Methylotuvimicrobium sp. KM2: one gene and its partner. Each later gene encodes a partner of the first gene's protein in a complex. Links are inferred from orthologs where the notes say so. Each region holds a gene or a part of one and is shown on either strand. Other genes may lie near its edges. The genes, in order: recB and recC.

The links.
Region 2: the proteins of recB (region 1) and recC are in contact, whole or in part, in a cryo-EM structure (PDB 5MBV), measured with the Escherichia coli proteins. The link is inferred for Methylotuvimicrobium sp. KM2 from one-to-one orthologs.

Annotation. Positions count from the first base shown.
Region 1 is NZ_CP150634.1:4,482,578-4,491,037, reverse strand. Bases 2,291-6,407 are described here. They hold recB (exodeoxyribonuclease V subunit beta), read left to right. Parts: upstream 2,291-2,670; coding sequence 2,671-6,207; downstream 6,208-6,407. Other genes in these bases: WJM45_RS18900 (SPOR domain-containing protein), read left to right, coding at 2,291-2,577. In the rest of the region: ATP-dependent zinc metalloprotease FtsH, read right to left, coding at 1-1,563; more of WJM45_RS18900, read left to right, coding at 1,855-2,290; WJM45_RS18890 (septal ring lytic transglycosylase RlpA family protein), read right to left, coding at 6,624-7,085; recD (exodeoxyribonuclease V subunit alpha), read left to right, coding at 7,307-8,460. UniProt on the Escherichia coli protein: A helicase/nuclease that prepares dsDNA breaks (DSB) for recombinational DNA repair. Binds to DSBs and unwinds DNA via a rapid (>1 kb/second) and highly processive (>30 kb) ATP-dependent bidirectional helicase.
Region 2 is NZ_CP150634.1:4,652,429-4,660,447, reverse strand. What follows is about bases 1,657-5,332. They hold recC (exodeoxyribonuclease V subunit gamma), read left to right. Parts: upstream 1,657-1,991; coding sequence 1,992-5,132; downstream 5,133-5,332. Also shown: WJM45_RS19700 (hypothetical protein), read right to left, coding at 1-297; WJM45_RS19695 (hypothetical protein), read right to left, coding at 339-692; WJM45_RS19690 (hypothetical protein), read right to left, coding at 744-1,256; WJM45_RS19685 (hypothetical protein), read right to left, coding at 1,291-1,467; WJM45_RS19675 (2-oxoacid:acceptor oxidoreductase family protein), read left to right, coding at 5,616-8,019. UniProt on the Escherichia coli protein: A helicase/nuclease that prepares dsDNA breaks (DSB) for recombinational DNA repair. Binds to DSBs and unwinds DNA via a rapid (>1 kb/second) and highly processive (>30 kb) ATP-dependent bidirectional helicase.

The DNA of each region.
Region 1 (8,460 bases):
TTCGGCATCGGTGGACAGAAATTTTTCCTCGACCGGAAGTTGCAACGTAAAACCCAAAGCCGAAACGCCGCGCGGAATGATCGACACCTTGTGAATCGGCTGACCGGTAGGCACATGCTTCGCGACCAATGCATGGCCTGCCTCATGGTAAGCAACGCGGCGTTTTTCCTCGGGGCCCAGCGCTCGAGATTTTTTCTCGGGGCCGGCCAAAATACGGTCGATCGCCGCTTCGAAGTCTTCCATACGAACATCGTCGTGATTGACGCGCGCGGCTAGAATCGCGGCTTCGTTCGCGATATTCGACAAATCGGCCCCGACCAGCCCCGGTGTGCGTTTACCCACGACGGTCAAATCGACATCGGAAGCAAGCTGCATTTTAGCGGTATGCAGTTTGAGAATTTTAATGCGATCTTCGAGACCCGGTTTGTCGACAATAATCTGCCGATCGAAGCGCCCTGCGCGCAGCAAGGCTTTGTCTAGAATTTCCGGACGATTGGTCGCGGCCAATACGACCACCCCCGATGACGGATCGAAACCATCCATTTCGGTCAACAATTGATTGAGCGTTTGTTCGCGTTCGTCATGTCCGCCCATCACCATCGGCCCGCCGCGCGAGCGGCCAATCGCATCGAGTTCGTCGATAAAGATAATACAGGGCGCTTTTTGGCGGGCCTGTTCGAACAGATCGCGAACTCGAGCGGCACCGACGCCGACGAACAGTTCGATAAATTCAGAGCCGCTGATGTTGAAAAACGGCACGCCGGCTTCGCCCGACACCGCCCTTGCCAGCAAGGTTTTACCGGTTCCGGGAGGACCGACCAGCAATGCACCTTTCGGCATGCGGCCGCCGAGCTTTTGAATTTTTTCCGGAGCTTTAAGAAATTCGATCGACTCCTTCAATTCTTGCTTCGCGCTCTCGCTACCGGCAACATCGTCGAAGGTAATTTTCGGTTGCGTTTCCGGATGTATCTTGATTTTATTACCGATATTCAAAAAGCCGCGACCGGCCGCGCCCCCTCCGCCGGCCATGCGCCGAAACAGCCAGGACCAGATCGCGACTAAGATCAGCATTGGAATGATCCAATTAAATAATATATTGCCAAGCCAACTTTCTCCGCTTCTAACGATGTAGTCGACGTCATGTTCGGCGAGCGTCTCGGCGAGATGTTCATCCCACAGAGGAATGGTCATGAAGTGTTGCGGAGAATCGGACGGGTTGTCAGGTTTGATCAGGCCGGTAATCGTTTTTTCGGTGACCACGGCACGTTGGATTTTGTTATTCTTAACCAATTCGAGAAATTGGTTGTAGGGTAGTTCGTCTTTTTGCAGTTCGTTAGCCTGATTGAAGATTGAGAAAATCATTAACACCCCCAGGCCGATCAACAAATAGCGTGTCAATTTATCGTTCTTATCAGGCTTTTCCGGCGCGTTGATTTCCTTTTCCGGCTCGGCCTTGAATAATGACCGAAAAAATTCGGTCAGCATCGTTTTTAGCGATTTCAGTAATTGAATCAGAAACCCGGTCAATATTTGCAGGAAATTATTCGAATTTTGTTTGTCCATAGTGATGACCTCGAAAAACGGACGAAATGGTTCAACTGTCTATTCCCACATAGTACCATTCAAATTATAAAAATTAACGCTTCTTACACCTTTCGCGCTTCAAATTTCGGCAGGACCAGAAGATGCGCCGGGTGAGGTCAGCATCGAGCTGGCATAGAGTATCTACAAGGATGTATTCACACGGATACCCCCCATGCCGAACTTTGATCTACTATGGATATAGCAAAGAGTTTATTTAAAATCGATGAGTCGATTGCATCAGCATAATCTAGCCAACAATGGAGAAAACCGGTGACAGAATTTGACGAACTTACCAGAAAGCAATTAGAGGCCAGTCAGGCTAAAACATCAAGCTTCAATATCGCCGCGCTAAGTATTGCTATCATTGCGTTATTGATCGCCGGGATTTTTGCTTGGATCAGTAACAATCGAAATACCGATCTTACAGCGCAAGTGTCCCGATTGAGTGCACAACAGCAGCAGCCCGGTAAAATCGTAGGCCGCCAACATTATGATGAGTTGGCGGCAAAAATTAAGCGCTTGAGTCAACAAGTTTCTGAATTGAGCGATGCTAAAGAGGCGCGACTCGACTCGACCGAGCCTAAAGTGATTAGGGCTGATAAAATAAATGACTTGCTCGAAAAGCAAAAAATCTTGTTCGATAAATTTAATAACTTGGAAAATAAAATCAAGCAATTGTCGGTCAAGTCGACAGCCAATTCTAAATCGGGAACTCGACAGCGTAGCTATGCCCCAAAAGCTCAGGATTACTCGATTAATATTGGCGCCTTTCAAAAAGCGGCTACCGCTGAAAAGAAAGCGGGACGTTTGAGAAAAGAAGGTATTACCGTTGACATTAATGAGGTAGTAGTCGACGGCAAAACCTGGTATCGATTGACCATACCCGGCTTTAGCAGCATGCAGGAAGCCCAACGTTTTTCCGAAACCTTAAAGAAGCAATTCGGTATCAAATCGGTTTGGATCGGTGTCGATCAAGCCTGGGGTCGAGGCTGATGAAACATAGCCGATTATTGTTGATGACTCACTCGGAAAACCCGCGAAGCGATACATAAATTCAAGCAAGCCAAATCCCTCACTGAAAGCTTCATGCCATCCGAACATTTCGACCCGATAACAACCGATTGCCGCCAAGGCATTAACTTAATCGAAGCCAGCGCAGGTACCGGTAAAACCTATGCGATTGCGATGCTGGCGCTGCGCTTTGTCGTCGAGTTCGATATGAAAATCGACGAATTGTTGGTAGTGACTTTTACGAAGGTCGCGACCGAGGAGCTGAAGGAGCGGATCCGACTCAGGCTCAATGAGGCTAAACAGGCCGTAAGCGGGAAAACCGAAAACATTGACGGCGCGATTATCCAATGGCTAAACCGGCTCGAGATCGACCGCGATCGGATCAAAAAAAGACTGGAGTTGGCTCTGCTCGATATCGATCAGGCCGCTGTGTTTACGATTCACGGTTTTTGCCAGCGGGTCTTGAAGGAGCATGCGCTGGAAAGCGGTCAACTTTTCGATTCCGAACTGACCGCCGATGCGGCGATCGTCAAGCAAGCCTGTGCCGACGATTTCTGGCGTGGTCAAATTTATCAAAGGGCCTCCTGGGAAGTTGCTTTGTTGACAGCAACGTACTCAACTCCGGATGCATTATTAGCCGGCATCGATCGCATTCCGCTCGACATCGAGATTTTTCCGGAGTATCGCGATCCGAACGAAGCATTAGCCGCTTGCCGGGAGCAGGCAGAGCAAGCGCGTATCCACTTGGATCAGGCCGCTAAAACACTGCTAAACCACTTTGGTGACGGCTTCTTCAAATCGTCGTATACCGAAGTTTTTGAACATCACCTCCAAGAGTTGCGCGCCTGGCTAAACCAGGAAACACTGCAGCTTCCAAGCCCCGACGCATTTGCATGTTTGACGGTAACCGGCCTGGTCGATGGCTTGAACGGTAACAAGTTTAGAAAAACCAAAACGCAAACCGGCGAGCAACGCAAACACGAGTATCTGGCAACACTGAAAATCGACACCACGCCTTTCGATGCCTTGTCCGACTCGATCGATCGAATCAGTCTGGTTTTTCGTCGAGCGCTGTTAGAGCATGTCCGCATAGAGCTGGACAAGCAGATGCAGCAACTCAATATATTGTCGTTCGATGATTTGATTAGCCGGCTTGCCCTTGCCTTGCAAGGTAATCAAGGGGCATTATTGACCGCCGAATTGAGGCAACGCTTCAAGGCCGCATTGATCGACGAATTTCAGGATACCGATCAGAATCAGTGGCTGATATTTTCAACCTTATTCGGTTCAGGCGCACATTATTTGTATTTGATCGGCGATCCCAAGCAAGCGATCTATAAATTTCGGGGCGCCGATATTTTTTCCTACCTTGCCGCACAGCAACAGGCGCATCATCGGTTTACCCTCGGCACGAACTGGCGCTCGCAGCCGCCCCTGGTCGAGGCGGTGAATGCCTTATTCAGCCGCGAGCGGGCCTTTTTTCTCGAACAGTTGCAATTCCAACCGGTTGTAGGCGCTCCCGCCAATGCGGATAAAACCCTAAGTCTCGAAAAAGAGACGCTGGCGCCGATGGTGCTTTGGCAACTGCCGCAAAGCGACAAGGGCCACTGGAGTTCCGGCAAAGCCGGCGAATGTCTTCAGGCCGAGGTCGTCAACGAAATCGTCGGATTGCTCAATGAGCCTTACTTTTTGAGCGATAGCGGCAGGCGAGTTCAGCCGGGCGATATCGCGGTATTGGTCAGAACCAACCGGCAAGCCTCGGAATATCAAGCGGCATTGCGCGAAGCCGGCGTCCCTTCGGTTTTGAACAGCACCGAATCGGTATTCGCGACCGCCGAAGCGGCCGACTTGTTTTGTTTGTTGCAGGCCATTGCTCATCCTGGCGACACAGCATTATTGAAGCAAGCCTTAACTCTCGACTGGTTCGGATTAGATGGGCAGACTTTATATCGCATGCTGAATCAAGAAGCGGCCTTGGATGCCTGGCTGTCGCATTTTTTGAATTATTATCAGCACTGGCAAAACCAAGGACTGATGGCGATGATGCAGCGTTTGCTCGACCAAGAGCAAATACGTTTGCAGCTATCGGCTAGCCGTCTTGCCGAGCGCCGCTTGACCAACTTGCATCATCTGATCGAGTTAGTGCAGCAAGCCGCTGTCGACGAGCATTTAGGCATCGGAAAAACGCTGGATTGGCTGCGCGCGCGTATCACCGATGCGGCGGGCGGCAGAGTCAGTCTCGAAGAGCAATGCATGCGCTTGGAAAGCGATGATGAAGCGGTCAAGATTGTCACGATGCATCGCTCGAAGGGGCTCGAGTATAATATTGTTTTTTGTCCGTCCCTCTGGCAACGCAGCAGCCGGTTTTCCACCGACCGGCCCTTGATTCAATGTCACGAGCAAGGTCGCATCGTCGCCGATTTAGGCTCGGAGGATTTCGAACGCCGCCGCGCGCAAGCGATCGACGAAGAATTGGCCGAGGATTTGCGCGTATGTTATGTAGCGCTGACCCGGGCTAAATATCGCAGTTATCTGGCCTGGGCCGATGTTCGAAGCAAGGACGTTCCGAATCAATCGGCATTGGCTTGGCTACTCGGTTTCGAAGATTGCCATTTTGCCGCGCAACAATCGATCCTGAAAGATTATTGCAGCCGCGCCCCGCATGTTTTCGAATATTGTTTATTGGAATTACCGGCGGAGCCCAATGGCCGTTACGAAAAATGGCTCGACGAAACCCGACTATCGGCAAGGTCGAGGTTGCGTTCGCTACGCACCGATTGGCAAATGAGCAGTTACACGGCACTCTCGGCCTTAAGCCTACAGGATGCGCCGGAATTGCCGGAAGATAAGGCCCGCGAATTGGCTTCGCTTGATGCGGAACCGGTCTTTTCGGCGGTCGGCATGCAAGAGGAGTTGCCGAAAGGCGCGCATACCGGCAACGTCGTGCATGACTTGCTGGAGCATCTCGATTTCGCGTGCTTGGCCGATATGCCGGACATCGCCGAGTTGCGCGATAGCACCTGTCGGCGCTACGGCTTGCAAACGGAGCATCCTGAAGCTATCGATCGCTTATTGCAAGCCGTTGTGACAACGCCCTTGGCCGAAGACGATCCGGCTTTTCTACTGATGAATATTGCCGATGGGCAATGTTTGAAGGAAATGCCGTTTTATCTGGCAATGCAGCCGATGAACGCCGCACATATCAATGCGATCTTATCGGACTCTCCCGTTTATCAAGTGCTGAACAGTAAGCAAATGTGCGGTTATTTGACCGGTTTCATCGATTTAATTTGCGAATACGGCGGCCGTTATTACGTCATCGATTATAAAACCAACAGCCTGCCGGACTATCGGTCGGAAACGTTGACGGACGCGATGCGGGAGCATAATTACGGATTGCAATATTGGCTTTATACGCTGGTGCTGCACCGCTTTTTGGGGCAACGCTTGGCCGATTACGATTACGAAAAGCATTTCGGCGGGGTATTATATTTATTTGTGCGCGGCATGCAGCCCGAACAGCCGATGAGCGGCGTTTATCGGGATAGGCCGGATTTACGACGTATCGAGGCTTTATCGGAGATTTTTGGCGTGTGTGCAAGCAGAGCTTGACGGTAGTTATTCCCAAGCTGAAACTTGGGAACGAGACAGAGGCAATGCTTTCGGCTTTTAGGGGGCGCCAATTCAGCATGTAGCCCGTATGCAACGTAGCGGAATACGGGAATGGCGTGGCTCCGAGCTTCCCGGATTGCGCTTCGCTCCATCCGGGCTACGCTGTTTAGGATTCGGTCATAAATAACTTCCCTATATTTAATATACGGTAAGCAGGTTCGGTTGCTGGATTGATAGGTGTCGGCGGCAGGGCATATTTTGCTCCACGGTAATTGCTGAGTTACATGGATGTAATGAATGCAGAAAATGCAGGAGCATTTTTCTACCCTCCATTGCCCTAATACACGCCATCCATGGCAATCAGGCGCCTCCTCTGGCACTGCCGAAATTTGAAGTGCGAAAGGTATACGTTTCAATTACGAATCATTGTTGCGAATTTCGGCTATTGCTTGAGAGCGGCTCAGCGGTTGAATCTCTACAAAACCGACACCTTGCTTTTGGATGCCGACTTGCTTGGCGGCGGCATAGGACAAGTCCAGTTCCCTTTTACCATGATAAGGCCCGCGGTCGGTGATTTGTACGACAACCGATTTATGGCTTTTGGGATTGGTGACTTTCACGTAGGATAACAACGGCAGCGTTTTATGGGCCGCAGTCATCGCATACATATCGAATTTGCGTCCGCTCGCGGTTTTTTTGCCGTGAAATCTAGGTCCGTACCAAGAGGCTCGGCCCAATCGCCCTTTTGTAGGTTTTCCGGCGGTTTTGCCCGAAGTCAACTTAGCTTTGTGCTGGTCGGATGCCTCAACTGTCTTTATCGGCTGAGTAAATAGACTACTCATCATAAACACAGAACTTGCCAATATGATTTTATTCATAATGTAAAGCCTTATTATTTAACAACAAAATGATTTTACCCTTGGGAATATTAAGCTAAACTTAAGTCGTAGAACTCAAAATTAATATTCGGGTAAATATCTCCATGCCAAAAGCTATTGAGACACTGCCTTATAAGGGCTCCCTCTATTTCTCTCGTGATGTTTTAAAGCGTCCTATGGGCTTCATTTTCCGGCAACAAGCGCCGAAATTTATCTGACAAATGAAAGAAGAATCTACTTTTACCCGCCTCGATATGGCTTTTTCTCGTTTTTTGAGTCGCCGTAGCGCCTTGACCGGTGCCGCGAAAGATAATTTCGAAAAACTGATCGCCCGTCTTTCCTTCGAGCAAAATCAAGGGCATAGCTGTATCCGCATTGATGCGAAAGCCCGGGAAACAGTCATGGCTTCAGGCCTGGCATCGAGGTCAGATACCGCGCCGTTAATAGTTGAAGACGATCGGCTTTATCTTCAGCGCTATTGGGCCTATGAAAAAAACTTAGTCAACCGGATCGGTGCAATGACCCGCTTCAATGTCTCCCCTGTTGACGCGGAAGCCTTATTGGACCGCTACTTCCCAACCGCCCTTGCGGAAACCGACTGGCAGCGTGAAGCAGCCAAAACCGCGCTTAATCGAACGTTCTGCATCATTACCGGCGGTCCCGGGACCGGTAAAACCACAACTATCGTTAAGATTCTGGCTTTGCTGCAGGAATTGGCACAACGCCCGTTATTCATCGCCCTTGCAGCACCGACCGGAAAAGCCGCAATGCGCCTGCAGGAATCGATAGGTAACAGCAAGAGTGCCTTGCCTTGCTCGGAAGCTGTCAAACAATCTCTTCCCGAATCGGTCACGACCCTGCATCGCCTGCTAGGTTCTCGTCCGCCTTCACCTTATTTCCGACATAACGCCGAAAAACCCCTGCCTTTCGATTTGGTCGTAGTGGATGAAGCCTCGATGGTCGATTTAGCGTTGATGAGTAAATTGGTCGATGCACTCAAACCAAGCGCCCGATTGATCTTGCTCGGCGATAAGGATCAATTGGCATCGGTCGAATCGGGCGCGGTATTGGCAGACTTGACCGCAGCGTTGCCGGATCATACTGTCGAGCTAAAAAAAGCGCACCGATTTGATGTGACAATCAAAAACCTGGCCGAAGCGGTCAATTTGCAGCACCCTGAAGCCGCTTGGTCGGCATTGCAGGCGGCTAATGAAAACATCGGCTTATTGAATCAAGATGCGATCGCCTATATTGCCGGTCATCGGCTCGATTATTTACGCGCGATCGAGAATTCAAATGATATCGAGCAAATTTTTAATGTCTTTAAGCGATTTCAAGTGCTCTGTGCGAATCGGGCCGGAAAATATAGCGTCGC
Region 2 (8,019 bases), 170 kb from region 1 along the record:
GGTGTCGCTTAAGTTTTCAGGCAAATTACCCGAAACTTCATAACCAATGCCTTTTTCGTTGATGATAAGCTCTACAGGTTGGTTTTTAACGGTGACTTTAATAGTGTTCGGATCGCTAACGCCGGATGCGCTAAATGAAAAGGCCGATTGCGCGGGAACTTCCGATTTTTCGGCCGGCGTGAAGTCGCTGAAGCGAGGCTTATCGCAGGATTTGGTGCTACTGCTGCTACCGTAAGCCCAACAGTTGGTTGCAGCTGTCATTAAGACAAGTGTTCCGATGAGTGCTAATGATTTCATGATTCCGCCTCGTGTAGTTATTTTAATTGTGCTTGGGTCGATTAGGACTTGAACAATTTGCCGAATAGGCCTGTTTCGTTAATTAACTGTTCTATGCGCTGTTTTGCGGCGGCTCCGAATGACGAATCCGGTTCTTGCTCAATCAATTGGTCGAGTACCGCTTGACTTTGTTTATCCAACAATTCGATCGCTCGCAATCGAACCGACGGGTAATGGGCTCTTAATGCGGCTAGTTCCCTGAGATATGCATTGCTTTCGTTTAGTAGTTTGAGCAGGACTTTTTCGGGATCGTCGGTGAATAAATCGCGAACCAGATTACCGTAATGTTGTTGTTCGCGGACTAACTCCCGTGGATCGATTTTGTGAATTTCGGTGGGGTCGTCGCAGCAGCTCATAACATGTCCTCCGCTTAATGGTTGGAGTATTCGATTCTACACACACCTTACTCAAAAGCAATCGCCATACTCCATGACCAACAAACGGCAATCGAAAAAACTATTCGGATAATAAGCGCTAATGACGAAGCGCAAAAAACAGTCGAATAATAAATACAGTGTCAATGTTTTCGCCAAGGTGTTGGCCAATCGGTAGCGGGTATATTTGGCACACCGCCAGACCGAAACGATCCACCAAATCACCGGAATGAAGAGCATGCCATGTACTGTTTTCCAGCTGGCGATCGTAAACGTGACGTTCATGATTCGGTAATCGATATAAAGAAAAACGCCGTTCACGAAAATAAAAAAAGGCCAAAATGCCTTCCATAACGGCGCCTGTCCCAACCAGATATTTAATAGGGCTTGGTAAGGCGTGGGCGCCGCCGGCCATGCCCTATCGTAAAGCGCTTCTCGCGTGGAAAAATGAACGAGTAACAACAGCGAAACCAGAATGAGGACGGTTTCGATCGGATTGATGAAATCGGTAAAGGTAAATAGAGTCGGCAAGCTATTGATGAACATGAGTCGCTTCCTGTATTAATAGTTCTGGTGCGAATTATTCCGCTTCGATCGGCTGACCGATAATGCCTTGTTCGGCAAGCTTTTGCGCCTCGCGCACTCGTTCCTTACGTTGTTCGGAATAGAGGGTTCCTATCACTAAAAAAAGCATTAACAGAATATAAATGATTGCCGTTAAGCGTCTTACCTTTTTAGCTTGTTCGGTTTCGTTCATTATTTAATCGTTCCAAAGTTCGTATTTAATAGCTCAATGTTTTATAGCCCAATGATACAAATATTTGTTACGGAGCTTCCGATAAAAAAGGCTATAGTAACCATCAAGAGCATTAGTTTAACCGATACCTTTAGTTTACAGTCTCCGCTTGTTACATGGTCAAATCGTTTTGCCCGAGGTAATTGTTTTCTGGTTCCCATGGTCTTCTGTGGGAACCCATACCTTGGCTGCCGAGACTATCAGTGGAAGTTCCCTCGATTAAGGATTTCGTGAAAAATAACTTCCTTGTGCTATTGAGTTTTATAGTAGGTTCGGTAACTTGCTTGACAGGGCGCCGTGAATACGTCCGTGTAGGCTTGACGGCGGCTTTCCCTGCCGCCGACACCTGCCAATCGAGCAACCGAACCTGCTTGCCTTGCATTCAAATAGGGAAGTCATTTATGACCGAATCCTAAGTAATTTCGTGCCAATTCCTTAACCAGCAAAGAGCTTGCCGCGAAAACCGAAAAAAATCAAACCAATCCATGTTCATTCTGCACAGTTCCAATAAAACCGAAAATTTGCTCGAACATTTGGCGGCCGTCATCGAAACCCGGCCGCTAAGTTCGCCATTTGCCAAAGAAGTGTTTCTGATCCAAAGCCAAGGCATGGAGCGTTGGTTGTCGCAACAGCTGGCAAGCCGGCTCGGCGTCTGGGGAAATTATGAGTTTTTATTTCCGGGGCGGTTTTTTAGTACCTTGGCGCAACGAATCGACAGTCGATTGAATGACGAAGCCTTCGACCGCCATGTGCTGCATTGGCGCTTCGAAGCGCTGCTTCGCGAGCTCGACAATGAGATATTTGCGCCGCTGAATAATTATTTAACCGGCGACACAGTTGCCTTAAAGCGTTATCAGCTAGCGTTGCAATTGGCTTTGATTTTCGACCAATATCAAATCATGCGTCCGGATATGCTGGCTGCCTGGCAGCAAGGCGAAACGCTTTACGATACGCAAACCGAACGCTGGCAAAGCGCGTTATGGCAGCGGATTACCGAAAATGCAGGCATGAAGCACCGGGGTAGTTTATGGCTGGAAGTGATCGAGCGTTTTAATTCGGCGTCGCCGGGACAATTTTCTGCCGTTTTGCCCGAGCGGATTTCGATCTTCGGCGTCAATACCATGCCGCCCCTGTTTCTCGGTTTTTTACAAGGTTTGGCGAATCATGCGCAAGTGCACTTGTATTTGCTCAACCCCGCTCAAGCTTTTTGGGCGGATTTGGTGACTAAGCGTCAGCGTATCGATCAAGAGGATGCCGGCGGACATCCGCTACTGTCGGCATTGGGTCAACAAGGCCGCGAATTTCAGGAGATGTTGTTGGAGCAGGTGCAGTTCGAATTGGAGCTGGACAGTTTCGAACAAGACGAGCCAAGCACGGTTCTGCGACAGCTGCAAAACGATATTCTCAATAACGACAGCGAATCGACGCCTTTAACCCGCGACGGGTCTATCGCTATTCATGCGTGTCATTCCCGTATGCGCGAAGTCGAAGTCTTGAAAAACCAACTGTTGGCCGCATTGGAAAACGACCCCGAGTTGGAACTGCGCGATATTGTCGTGATGGCGCCGGACATCGAATTATACGAACCGTTTATTGCCGCAGTATTCGACGATATTCAACATGCGGTTGCCGATCGCAGCTTGCGCTTGAGCAATCATGCCTTGGATGCTTTTATTGTTTTTTTGAAGCTGAGCCAAAGCCGGTTCGGTTGGCGCGCGGTCCTGGATTTGCTCGAAAAACCGTCGGTTTATCCGGGCTTCGGCCTGTCCGAAACCGATTTGGAATTGATCAAACATTGGGTTCGGGATACGCAAGTGCGTTGGGGGAAATCGGCCGAACACAAACGCGAATTTGGCCTGCCCGAGCGCGATGAAAATACCTGGCAAGCCGCATTGGATCGCTTGTTGATGGGTTATGCAGTCGGCAACGACGACGATTTTGTCGACGGCGTCCTGCCTTATATCGATATCGAGGGTTCTTCGGCGTTGGCGCTTGGCGGCTTGAACGATTTTATGCAATTGTTGTTTAGAGCCGGCAACGATTTAAGCATGGCCAAGCCGCTCAAGGTATGGGGCGAGAAGCTTTATTATTATGCCGATCAATTATTGCCCGAAGCCGATGCCGTCGAGCGCCAACAACTCAACGAATTACTGGCGGAATTAACCGAAAGATTGCCCGAAATTCACAATGCGCCGATCGAGTGGCAAGTCGTCTGCGCCTGGCTTGAAGGCCGACTGGAAGAACACAAATCGTCAAACGGTTTTTTACGCGGCCAACTCACGTTTTGTTCGATGCTGCCGATGCGCTCGATTCCATTCAAAGTGATCGCCTTGCTCGGCATGAACGACGGCGAGTTTCCGAAAGTCGACCGCAATCCGACCTTCGATTTGCTTGCCGCAAATTTCCGCAAGGGCGACCGCTCACGCCGTTCCGACGACCGTTATCAGTTTCTGGAGATCCTGCTGTCGGCGCGGCAACAATTGATTGTGACTTATATCGGACGGTCGATCAGCCATAATGAAACGATACCGCCTTCGGTCGTAGTCAGTGAACTGCTCGCCGTACTTCGCGATCATTACGGCCTGGACAATGGCGTAACTGAGCATCCGCTACAGGCTTTCAGCCCGCGTTATTTCGAGCCGGAATCGGCTTTGTTTAGTTATTCCGAGGCCGATTGCCAGGCCGCGGCGGCGTTGGTTAAACCTAAACCGGAGCCGGCGCCGTGGTGGCTAGGCAGTTTAGAGGACGAAACCGACCAAACGATCGTTGAAATAAGCGAATTATTCGCCTTTTACCGACATCCGCAAAAATATTTCATGCAACGCCGACTCGATGTCCGATTCAACGGCATTGCTGCGGATGCCGAGGAGCGCGAACCTTTCGCGATCGGTCAATTGGAAGGTTATGCGATTTATCACGAATGGATCGATGGAGTACTGCACGATAAACCGTTGACTGCACAAAAGCTCAAGGCAAAAGGGCGATGGCTGTCCGGCGTGGCCGGAGATCTCGAATTTGCCAGGCAACAACAAAGCATCGATGCCTTTGTCGAAGTAATAAAGGCCAAGGCGCTCGGCGAACCGCTCGAGGATTTATCGGTAGATCTGACGATCGGAAATTATCGATTGATCGGTAAACTCGGCAATCGTTATGAGTATGGAAGTTTGTTTTATCGTTACGCCGATTTGAAAGGCAAAGACTTTATGCTTGCCTGGCTACATCATCTGATCATCAATAACATCGAGCCGCAAAAAACCGGCTTAATCGCCCTCGACCAAGACATTACGTTCGAGCCGGACTATTGCGCTCCGGGCGAATTGGAAGCATGGATTGAAATTTATCGGCAAGGATTGTACAGACCCGATGCGTTTTTCGTCGAGCCGGCCTTCGCTTATGTCAGGCAAGCGCATAAATTGTCGCAAAGCAGTCGCGCGGCGAAACCAGCCATTGAGTCGGCAGTCGATCAGCTAACCCGTGCGATCGAAAAAGCTTATGAGCCTGAGCTTAGAAAATTATTTCTCGAAGGCTATAACCCGGAGGCGTTGTTGAACGAGGTGTTTGAAGGCCATTGCCGAACCTTGTTACTTCCGGTTTGGGAACGCATTGAAGGGAAGTCCGAGGGTTAACTTAAGGCTATGTTCGCGTTAACAGTTGAAACGGTTCTCTTTCCTACTAAATAAACCATTTAGGAAATAGTCAATGATTGCTTTCCAATACACTGAGCGTTTAAGAGGGTACGATTACTCGCTTGACAGGACGCCGTAAACCCAGCACCTAAATTCCATAGCCCCGGGAATTTATTTGTCGCAAAACCCTAACGAATAAAAACCGATTCTATACGGCCACGGCTCTACCAACTAGGTATGTTTTTTGCTTGATAGTTTCAGTAGCAGCATTCCAAAATAGTCCGGTAAATGTGCTATGGTTGTGCTGAATGAAGCCTAATTAATCGACCAAAAAAACATTGCCAATAAGATTCAATTGGAATACTGTTTTAGCTGAGGATACGTCGAAAAGTTACTCTGAAATACCTATCCATAATCCCACTACGCGATATCGTCATGGAAAATAGAAACAAGCAATTCAAATATCCAGGAACAAGAGTAGCCATGGATGGCAATACAGTCGCCATCATGTGCGAACGCGAATCCTCCGATGCCGCGGGCGCCTATCCCATCACGCCTTCGACCCAAATGGGCGAATACTGGGCTGAAGAGGCGGCCAAAGGACATTTGAACATTTCCGACCGCCCTCTCATCTTTATCGAACCGGAAGGAGAGCATGCCGCGGCTGCAGTGACGGCCGGGTTGGCCATGACAGGCTTGAGATCGACCAATTTTTCTTCCGGACAGGGCATTGCCTACATGCATGAATCGCTTTATGCCGCCGTAGGAAAAAGACTCACCTATGTCTTAAACATAGGTGCGAGAGCCATGACCAAAGCCACTCTCAATGTGCATGCCGGACACGATGATTACCATGCCATTGACGATACCGGTTTTTTTCAGCTTTTTGCCAAAAAAGCCCAGCATGTGGCCGACCTGAATATCATCTCTCACAGGATTGCCGAATTGGCCTTGAATCCGGGCGTGATCGCTCAAGACGGCTTTTTGACCACCCATTTGATCGAGTCTCTTTTATTGCCGGAGCGCGAGTTGATCAAGGAGTATCTGGGCAGGCCGGACGACATCATCGATACGCCTACTCCGGCTCAAAGAATTATTTACGGGGAGAAAAGAAGACGTATTCCTGAAGTGTGGGATGTGGACAATCCTATGATGGCCGGCATCGTGCAGAACCAGGACGCTTACATGCAAAGCGTCGCCGCTCAGCGTCCTTACTTTTTCGACCATATCAAAGAACTGACCGACCAGGCTTTCGAGGAATATTATCAATTGACGGGACGTCGTTATGGTCGGGTCATGACCTATAAAGTCGAAGACGCCGATTACCTGATTCTAGGTCAGGGTAGCGTAGTCTCTAGTGCCGAAGCGGTGGCGGATTACTTAAGAAAAACTCGCGGCTTGAAAGTCGGCGTGGTGGATTTAGTAATGTTCCGGCCCTTCCCGGCGGATCTTTTGGGAAAAGTGTTAAAGGGCCGAAAAGGGGTCGCCATTTTGGAAAGGTTGGATCAGCCGTTAGCGGAAGACCCTCCTATCATGCGTGAAACCCGGGCGGTCATTACCAAATGTATCGAAAACGGCACGCACAAGAAAAATGTTCCGTATCCGGACTTGCCTTCCTATTCTTTCAGCGAAATGCCGCCTTTATATTCGGGCTCTTTCGGCATGGGCAGCCGCGATCTTCAACCGGAAGGCATTATTGGCGCGATAGAAAACATGCTACCTAACGGCAAGCATAAAAAACGCTTCTATTTGTCGATCGACTTTATCCGGGAACATGCCTTCACGCCCAAACAAAGAACCCATCAAGAAGCCATTCAAGAGGCTTATCCGAATGTGAAGGAATTGGCCGTTCGGGGTTCTGAAAACCCAAACCTGATGCCGCAGGGCGCCATTACGGTCAGATTTCACTCGGTCGGCGGGTGGGGCGCCATCACGACGGGCAAGAACCTTGCGATGACGCTGTTCGATCTGTTGGGCTACGACATTAAAGCCAATCCCAAATACGGCTCGGAAAAAAAAGGACAACCGACCACTTACTATCTTGCCGCCGCGCCCGAACCGATCAATATCAATTGCGAATATTATTTCGTCGATGTGGTGCTGTCTCCCGACCCCAATGTCTTCAAGCATACCAATGCCTTGGCGGGTCTCAAAAAAGGCGGAACTTTCATCATTCAAAGCGAGCGGAAAACCGCCGATGAGGTTTGGGCGGACATTCCGGTACACTACCAAAAACTGATCATCGAAAACGACATCCGGATTTTTTATGTCGATGGGTTCAAAATCGCAAGAGAAGAAGCGACCGATCCGGAATTACAGATCAGGATGCAGGGCATTGCTTTTCAGGGCGGTTTTTTCGCGGCCTCCCCTTTGATGGAAAAATCCGGACTCAGCGATGTCGCGCTGTTGAAAGCGATAGAAGAACAATTGCAACACAAGTTCGGCAGTAAAGGTCAGCGGGTCGTCGATGACAACATGCGCGTCGTGAAGCGCGGATTCGATGAAGTCCATGAAATCAAAAACAAAGTCTTAGGCGCTCAAGCCGAGAAAACTAGCGGACAATTGATCGCGCCGATCCCAAGCCTGCTGAAAACCACACCGCAAAGCGAGTCCAAGCTCAGCGATATTCACCGTTTTTGGGAACAGACCGGTAATTTCTATCTGACCGGCCAAGGCAGCGACAATCTGACCGACCCCTTTATCGGCTTGAGCGTGATGCCGGCGACGACATCGCTGTTCAGGGATATGACCGGCATTCGCTTTGAGCATCCGGAATGGGTGGCCGATAACTGCACTGCTTGCGGCAATTGTTACACGGTTTGCCCAGACACGGCCATTCCCGGCTTAGTGAGCGAATTATCGGATGTGCTCGATACGGTTTTGAAAC